Regions from separate parts of the Clostridium sp. CM039 genome, predicted to be linked through region 1. Evidence: predicted binding sites of a transcription regulator. Region 1 holds the regulator's gene; the other holds the start of a gene.
The links. Region 1 encodes LexA, which represses DNA repair genes until DNA is damaged. Its sites were predicted from a motif close to CNAACANNTGTTNG; they were not measured.
Positions count from the first base shown of each region.

Region 2: uvrB (excinuclease ABC subunit UvrB) is a predicted target of LexA. The motif match lies at 3,005-3,018, and genes of this name have one in related genera.

Region 1 is NZ_CM143649.1:838,682-843,134, reverse strand. Features, by position in the region: gene ACWJJ2_RS03975 (ORC-CDC6 family AAA ATPase) at 1-736, shown strand, start outside; gene ACWJJ2_RS03970 (methionine gamma-lyase family protein) at 886-2,166, shown strand; gene lexA (transcriptional repressor LexA) at 2,273-2,881, opposite strand; gene ACWJJ2_RS03960 (hypothetical protein) at 3,101-3,574, shown strand; gene ACWJJ2_RS03955 (tyrosine recombinase XerC) at 3,629-4,453, opposite strand, start outside.
Region 2 is NZ_CM143649.1:3,524,014-3,528,466, reverse strand. Features, by position in the region: gene uvrA (excinuclease ABC subunit UvrA) at 1-966, opposite strand, end outside; gene uvrB (excinuclease ABC subunit UvrB) at 992-2,977, opposite strand; gene ACWJJ2_RS16550 (radical SAM protein) at 3,334-4,453, shown strand, end outside.

The DNA.
Region 1 (4,453 bases):
ATTACTAGATAGAGTAACACCTCTTTATAAACATACAATGGATAGGTTATCTCCAGTGCAACAGGAAATTGTTGATGTTATAGCTTTACGCTTTGATGCCATAACCACAAAAGAAATAGCAGATAAAATAAGAATGCAAAGTAAAGAAGTATCCGCTCAGTTAAATCAATTAGAAAAAAACGGAGTAATAAATAAAACACCTGTAAATAAGAAAAATTATATGTACAAAATAAAAGAACGATTTTTTAACATATGGTATATGATGAGGTTTGGGGGAGAAAAAGAAAAACAGCAGGTGAAATGGCTTGTGGGTTTTTTTGAAAGCTGGTGCAATAAAGAGGAACTAATTAACAAAAGTGAAAAAAAAGAAAATGATTTTAATACCATTTATGTTTTATCTGAAACCTTACTTTCTAATGATCGAATAGAAGAATCCTTAGAAAAAGCTCGCTTATTTTTAAGATCAGCTAATAATACAGATAAATATAATAAATCTATTAATGAATATTTAATTTTTCTAATGGCTAAAAAACAATACAATTCCTTATTTAAAATGTTTAATGAAGCTGAATTTAAGCTAAAGGATAAATTTAAGCCTACTTATTATGCGTTAATGTATTTTATGAAAAATCAAAATGAAAAATCTGAAATTGAGTATAAAAAAGTTGGAAAAGAATTAGAGGAAACTGTTGAAGAGATTATTGAAAAAGTTAAATCATCACCTGCGTTGCTGTAATAGTAAAGAAAGAGACAATTAAATACATACTAATATGATTGATATATAAATAAAACTATTCTACATCGGTATTATTTATGTTACTATTATTACGGTAGTTAAAGTTTAAAACACATAATATATACATAATAAAAAGGGGACCTGGAATCATGATAGACATAACAAAAGAATACCTTCAAAAGAAGTATAAAATAAGTTCAAAAACGCTAAAACTCTATGATATAGCAATACAAGATGTACAAGATGAGTTTAAAATTCTTGATGAAATAAGAGAGTTTAATCAACTTAAGGTTTTGACCGCACTACAAGATGAACGAATTAGCGAATGCCATTTTACAAATTCATCTGGATACGGTTATGGCGATATTGGGAGAGATTCATTAGATAAAGTATATGCAAGAATTTTCAATTGTGAGAGTGCACTCGTTCGGCCGCATTTCGTAAATGGAACACATGCAATTGGAGCGTCCTTATTTGGTAATTTAAGACCTAATGATACCATGATATCGGTATGCGGAACACCTTATGATACACTTCTTAATATAATAGGTATAAATGCTAAGGAGGATATAGGCTCATTAAAAGATTATGGTGTAAAATATAAACAATTAGAATTAAACGATAACTCTAAAGTTGATATTGATTTAATGAAAAAGACACTGATTGAAGATAAGTCAATAAAGCTAATTCATATTCAAAGATCTACTGGATATGGCTGGAGAAAAGCATTATTAATTTCTGAAATAGATGATATTATAAGCGCTGCAAAAGCTATAAATCCAAAGGTTATTTGTTTTGTAGATAATTGTTATGGTGAATTTATTGATGTTACGGAGCCTACAGATGTAGGAGCAGATATAGTTGCTGGATCCCTCATAAAAAATATTGGTGGTGGAATTGCACCTACAGGTGGATATATTGCAGGTAAAGAAGAATATGTACGACAAGCTTCTTACAGACTAACAACTCCTGGAATAGGAGGGGAATGTGGTTCTACGTTTGGAGTTATGCGTTCTTTATATCAAGGACTATTCATAGCACCACATATAGCTATGGAAGCATTGAAGGGCGCTATTTTCTGTGCAAGAATTATGGAACTTGCAGGTTTTGAAGTTCTTCCTAAGTATACTGATAAAAGAAGTGATATAATTCAAGCAATTAAATTTAATGATAAGGAAAAGTTAATTAATTTCTGTAGGGGTATACAAGAGGGGTCTCCCATTGATTCTTTTGTTCAATGCGAACCATGGGACATGCCAGGATATGAAGATAAGGTTATAATGGCAGCAGGTGCATTTATTCAGGGAGCATCTATAGAATTATCTGCAGACGCTCCAATAAGAGAGCCTTATATAGCATATTTACAGGGTGGATTAACGTTTGATCATGCTAAAATTGGAATACTAATAGCACTTTCAAGAGTTATTTGAACTAGAAAGTAAATATTTATGACTTAATAATAGAATAAAAAAATCCTGCAATTGATATATTCATTGCAGGACTTTTTTGTTACATAAAATCTTTAAAGGTGGATATTTAATACTTTCTGTAAATACCAACAAGTACACCTAAAATTACACAGTCATCAACTATGATAGGGGACATAGTTGAATTTTCAGGCTGAAGCCTTATATGATCTTTTTCCTTGAAAAATCTTTTAATAGTTGCTTCATTATCAATAAGAGCTACAACTATATCGCCATTTTTAGCGGTATTGATTTTCTCAATTATAGCAAGGTCTTTATCCAATATTCCTGCTTCAATCATGCTGCTACCAGAAACTTTAAGCATAAATAGTTCATTATTGGTTTTAGTGAAATTTAAAGGAAGTGTAAATGTATCTTCAACATTTTCAACTGCGAGTATTGGTTTGCCAGCAGTGATTTTCCCTATAATAGGTATATCTATAAGTTCTTTTCTTATGACAGAATCCTTTATTAATTCAATTGCACGAGGCTTGGTAGGGTCTCTACGGATAAATCCTTTTTTTTCTAGTCTTGCTAAATGCCCATGAACAGTCGAAGTAGATCTTAATCCTACGCCATCACATATTTCTCTGACTGAAGGTGGATATCCTTTTAGTTGTACCTGTTTCTTTATAAAGTTATATATTTCACTTTGCTTATCTTTTTTTTCAGTTAACATGTAAACGCCTCCCATTCATAGTATAATTATACCATATAAATTTAATAACATCAAACTTACGTTCTGTTTTATAGTTATTAATAAAAATAAAAAATTATATATTATTATGTATGAATACATAAGTCATTATTAAGGGGTGTTAGTGTTTGATTATTGAAAATATATTTGCTATAATAGTCTATTATGAAAGTATTTGAAATAAATAGATTGGAGTGTTGTATGTCTAAAAATTGTATATTTAATAATAAGAAAATTTGTAATAGTTGTGGAGAATGTGAAGTCTGTGAATTAAATTCAAATAAGAAATGTAATAATTGCGGTAAATGCTTAGAAATGGAAGGTTACGATGTAAAAGCTATAAAAATTGATGAAGTTTTTGAGGATAATGAGATTGAAGGGGTAGAAGAGGTAGACGAAAATATTTGTGACAGGTCTGAAATTAATTTAGCGGAAGAAGTAGATAATGATGAAAATGAAAATGATGAACTACCAAAACTTGAAGATTATGACTCAGTGGTAGCCAGCGATGAATTTTTAAAACTACATAAAGATGAGTTCATACCTGAAAACAATGAGGTTTGGGAATTTATAGATGACATAGACGGGGCAAAAGAGCTACTTGAAAATGAAGATGATAACTCAGGATTACTTCAAGAAGAATTCCCAGGGCTTATAAGACTAAAAAAAATATAAGTATTAGAAAGTATATATTACGCATAATGCATTAATAGTAATATATACTTTTTTTTATTCATCAGAAAGTGGGTTTGACTTAACCGCATTTCTTAATTTATCATTATCTACATGAGTATATATTTGGGTGGTAGATATATTTTCATGGCCTAATATTTCTTGTAGACTTCTAATGTCTACATTTCCATATTTATACATAAGAGTAGCAGATGTATGCCTTAATTTATGAGGAGTATACTTATCTTTATTAAGTCCAGCATTACCTATATATTTTTTTACAATTCTCTCCACAGTGCGTTTATTAATTCTTCCATATTTACCACTTATAAAAAGGGCATCCTTATCTTCAGAATGAATTTTATCTATGTTCGTATTTCTAATAGGCAAATATTTATAAATTGATTTCAATGAAGCTTTATTCAAATAAATGGTTCGTTCTTTATTTCCTTTCCCAATAATAGATAATGTATCATCTTTAAAATCGGATATATTTATACTACAAAGTTCTGACAGCCTGATACCACAATTTAAGAATAATGTAATAATACTATGGTCGCGAATAGAATGCTTATCTCTAGAGCTTGTAGCGTCGAGTAGTGCCTTACTTTCACTTAATGTTAAAAAAACAGGACTTCTTTTACCAAGTTTTGGTGACTCTAAATCTATTGTCGGGTCTATAGTTAGCACTTTAGCCTTAGTGGTTAAATACTTGAATAGAGACTTTATAGATGCAATTTTTCTTGCTTTAGCGTAGTTACCATTAGCCCTATATTTCCCAAGATAGGAGATATAGGCATATAAATCCTGCAATGTAAGGGTTCTTAATGTATCTAAAGTTAGGTCACTAATTATAATGGTCTCAAGAGGTAGAGCATTTTC
Region 2 (4,453 bases), 1.4 Mb from region 1:
CGAAAAAGTCCAGGAATCCTCCTTAAGACTACCTTCCCCAAAAGACATAATGGCGCCACCTTTAATACTCTTACTTTTATCTGGTATTATTAAATCCTCTTCAATTTCCATAAGGGTACCAAGGCCGTCGCAAGTATCACATTTACCATATGGGGAATTAAACGAAAACATCCTCGGAGCCAATTCTCCAAGGCTAATGCCGCAATCAATGCAGGCAAAATGCTCACTAAAAAGAATATCTTCACCACCAGAAATGCTAGCAATTGCAGTCCCCTCTGCTAATTTTAATGCACTCTCTAAAGATTCAGAAAGCCTCCCTCGAACTTCTTCTTTTACAGAAATTCTGTCTATTACTATCTCTATATTATGTTTCTTAGTCTTTGCGAGTTTTATTTCCTCTTCCAGAAGCTCTACAGTAGTACCATCTATCCTAGCGCGAACGAAACCATTTTTTTTAATATTTTCTATTATCTTGACATGTTCACCTTTTTTTCCCCTTATCACAGGAGATAAAATTGAAATCTTAGTTTTCTCTGGCATATCCATTATTCTATCCACCATCTGGTCTACAGTTTGCTGGGAAATCTCCTTACCACATTTAGGACAATGAGGCGTCCCTACTTTAGCATAAAGAAGTCTCAAATAATCATAAATTTCAGTTACAGTACCCACTGTGGAACGTGGATTTCTGTTAGTAGTTTTCTGATCTATAGAAATAGCAGGAGATAACCCCTCTATGTACTCAACATCTGGCTTATCCATATTACCTAAAAATTGCCTTGCATATGCAGATAATGACTCCACATACCTTCTTTGCCCCTCTGCATATAATGTATCAAAAGCAAGTGAAGATTTACCAGACCCTGACAGTCCAGTAAACACTACAAATTTATCTCTCGGTATCTCCAAATCAACATTTTTTAAATTGTGAACCTTAGCACCCTTTATAAAAATTTTATCCCTCATGTTTTCCTCCTCTGTTACAACACAATTATATATTTTTAATCTGCTTTTTGAGTTTATAAATTATATCGCGAAGCTGCGCCGCTCTTTCAAAATGTAAATCCTTAGCTACTTGCTTCATCTCATTTTCATACTTATCCATTAACTTTTTAGTTTCATCGTAATTCGCATCCATTGCAGCTTCAAGGGTTTCATATACCTCTTTATCTTCCGCAACTGTTATAGATCCGATTACTTCCCTAATATCTTTTACAATAGTGGTTGGCACTATATCATGTTCTTCATTATATTCCATCTGAATTCCTCTACGCCTTGTAGTTTCGTCCATAGCCTTTTTCATAGATTTTGTAATTTTGTCTGCATACATTATTACCTTGCTCTCTGAATTTCTTGCAGCTCTTCCTATTGTTTGAATTAATGAGGTTTCAGAACGTAAAAACCCTTCTTTATCTGCATCGAGTATTGCAACAAGAGCTACTTCTGGAATATCTAATCCTTCTCTCAAAAGATTTATACCTACTAGCACATCAAAAGTACCTAGCCTAAGATCTTGGATAATTTTCATTCTTTCTATGGTATCAATATCCGAATGTAAATATGTAATTTTCATATCCATTTCTTTAAAGTATTTAGTCAAATCTTCTGACATTTTTTTTGTAAGGGTCGTAACTAAAACTCTAAAGCCTCTTTTTATTGTTTCCTGAATGATCGCATATAAATCATCTATTTGCCCCTTAACAGGCCTTATAACTATTTCAGGATCCAATAATCCCGTAGGTCTTATTACTTGTTCTGCCACATTCTCACTATGTTCTGCTTCATAAACGTTTGGAGTTGCACTTACAAAAATCGTTTCATTCATAGTACCCTCAAACTCCTGAAAAGTTAGCGGTCTATTATCATAGGCTGACTTAAGTCTAAATCCATAATCAATTAAATTAGTCTTTCTTGATTTATCCCCACCAAACATAGCTCTAACCTGCGGAAGAGTTACATGGCTCTCATCTATAAACATTAAGAAATCCTTAGGGAAATAATGCATCAATGTTTGAGGTGCTGTTCCAGCAGCCCTGCCATCTAAAATTCTAGAATAGTTCTCTATACCAGTACAGTAACCAACCTCTCTCATCATTTCAATATCATAGTTTGTTCTTTGCTTAAGTCTTTGTGCCTCTAAAGCTTTATCCTCTGAAGTAAGCTCCTTTAACCTCTCCTCAAGCTCCTGCTCTATTTGAGCTATGCCAAGTTCCAATTTATCCTTGGATGTAGCAAAATGGGAAGCCGGAAAAATAGATACATGTTTTAGGGTTCCAATAATTTCTCCTGTAAGAGAATCAAATGATCTAATCCTTTCTATCTCATCTCCAAAAAACTCTACCCTAATTCCTTCACTTGACGATGAAGCAGGGAATATATCTATAGTGTCACCTCTCACTCTAAAGGTTCCGCGAATAAAATTAATATCATTTCTTTCATACTGTATATCTACTAACTGTCTTATTACTTCATTTCTATCCTTTTCCATGCCAACCCTTAATGACACTGTAAGTTTTTTATACTCCTCGGGGTTACCAAGTCCATATATACATGAAACCGAAGCCACCACAATAACATCGTTACGCTCTAGTAATGCCGATGTAGCTGAATGTCTTAATTTATCAATATCATCGTTAACAGATGAATCTTTTTCTATAAATGTATCCGTCTGTGCAATATAAGCCTCTGGCTGATAATAATCATAATATGAAACAAAATACTCAACACAATTATCAGGAAAAAACTCTCTAAACTCTGAGCAAAGCTGTGCTGCTAAGATCTTATTATGAGCAAGCACCAATGTAGGTTTTTGAACTCTCTCAACAATATTAGCCATGGTAAAAGTCTTACCTGACCCCGTTACTCCTTTAAGAGTTTGAAACTTTTTACCTTCTTCAATTCCGCGCACAAGACTATCAATTGCCCGTGGTTGATCTCCAGTAGGTTTAAACTTTGAATGTAACTTAAACTCATGCATAAAATCACCGCCTTGTATTCCTTCTTCTGAACATTTGTTCGTTACTTCTATTTTAACTATAAATTTTTAATATGTCAATATATCCTATACTAATTCACAAAAACTATTCACCTACTATAAATTAAAAAAATCTAAAGATTATAATTAACACCCTTCATAGTTCTTTCAACAATACTTCTTGCTAATTTACCGTTAAAAATTTTCATTAGTTGCATTTTATTCTAAATTATAAATATAGATACTATATATATATAATCACCTATTTGCATCTAGCCAAAATTAACGATTAATATTAGTTATTCTCATTAAATAATAATATACTGCATAAAAAAAATATTTTAAATGGAGGAATTGTTGTGAGTATTATGAATTCTGTAGAAAAAGGTGTAAAATCTAAAATCATGGAGACTTTAATTAATTATCTAGAAAAGAACCCAGAAAGAAATGTTGACAAAATTTTTGATACTATAAAAAAACTAATAAAAGATGAGTCTCAACTAAAACAAATAGATTTTGTCTATAGTTATTACAAGAGTAACCCACCAACACATGAATATATACAAAATATATTAACTAATACAGACACAAAGTGTCTTAAGAAATTGGTTACTAATTTCTTTGCAAATGCAAATTGGTATGCTGGTGCAAAACGCAACAAATTCTTAACTGACGAAGATACAAAAATACCATTTGTTTTGCTAATCAGTCCATCTATGAGATGTCCTTTGCACTGCGTTGGATGCTATGCATCTAATTATAGTAAAGATACTGATATTCCACCTATAGAAGTAGAGAGATTAATTAAAGAAGCAAGAGATTTGGGAATATACTGGATAATAATACTTGGGGGTGAACCTTTCTATAATGACTATCTGCTCGATATATATGAAAAATTTGATGACATGATGTTCTCCCCGTTTACTAGTGGCATTCTTATAACTGACGAAATTGCCAATAGGATACAAAAATGTTCAAATGTATTCCCAATGCTCTCGATTGAAGGCTTTGAAGAAGATACAGAATCAAGAAGAGGAAAGGGTACATTCGCAAAAGTTATACATGCTATGGATATGCTTAAAGAAAGAGGAGTTTTATTCGGAGTTTCAACATGTGTTACAAGAACTAACATAGATGATGTATTATCTGATAAGTTTACTGATATGCTAATTGAAAAAGGTTCTAAATTAAGTTGGTATTTCTTGTTTATGCCGGTAAGTTCACATCCACAGTTTGATATGATGCTTACACCAGAGCAGAGAATAAGACTTGGAAGAAGAACTAATGAAATAAGAACAACAAAACCATATTTTACAATTGATTTCTTTAATGATGCTCCATTAGTAGGGGGATGTATAGCCGGTAAATACTTCTTTCATATCAATTCGAAAGAAGACGCAGAACCATGTATATTTGCACATTTCTCAACAGTTAATTTAAAGGGAAGACCATTAATCGACGCTTTTAGGGATCCTTTCT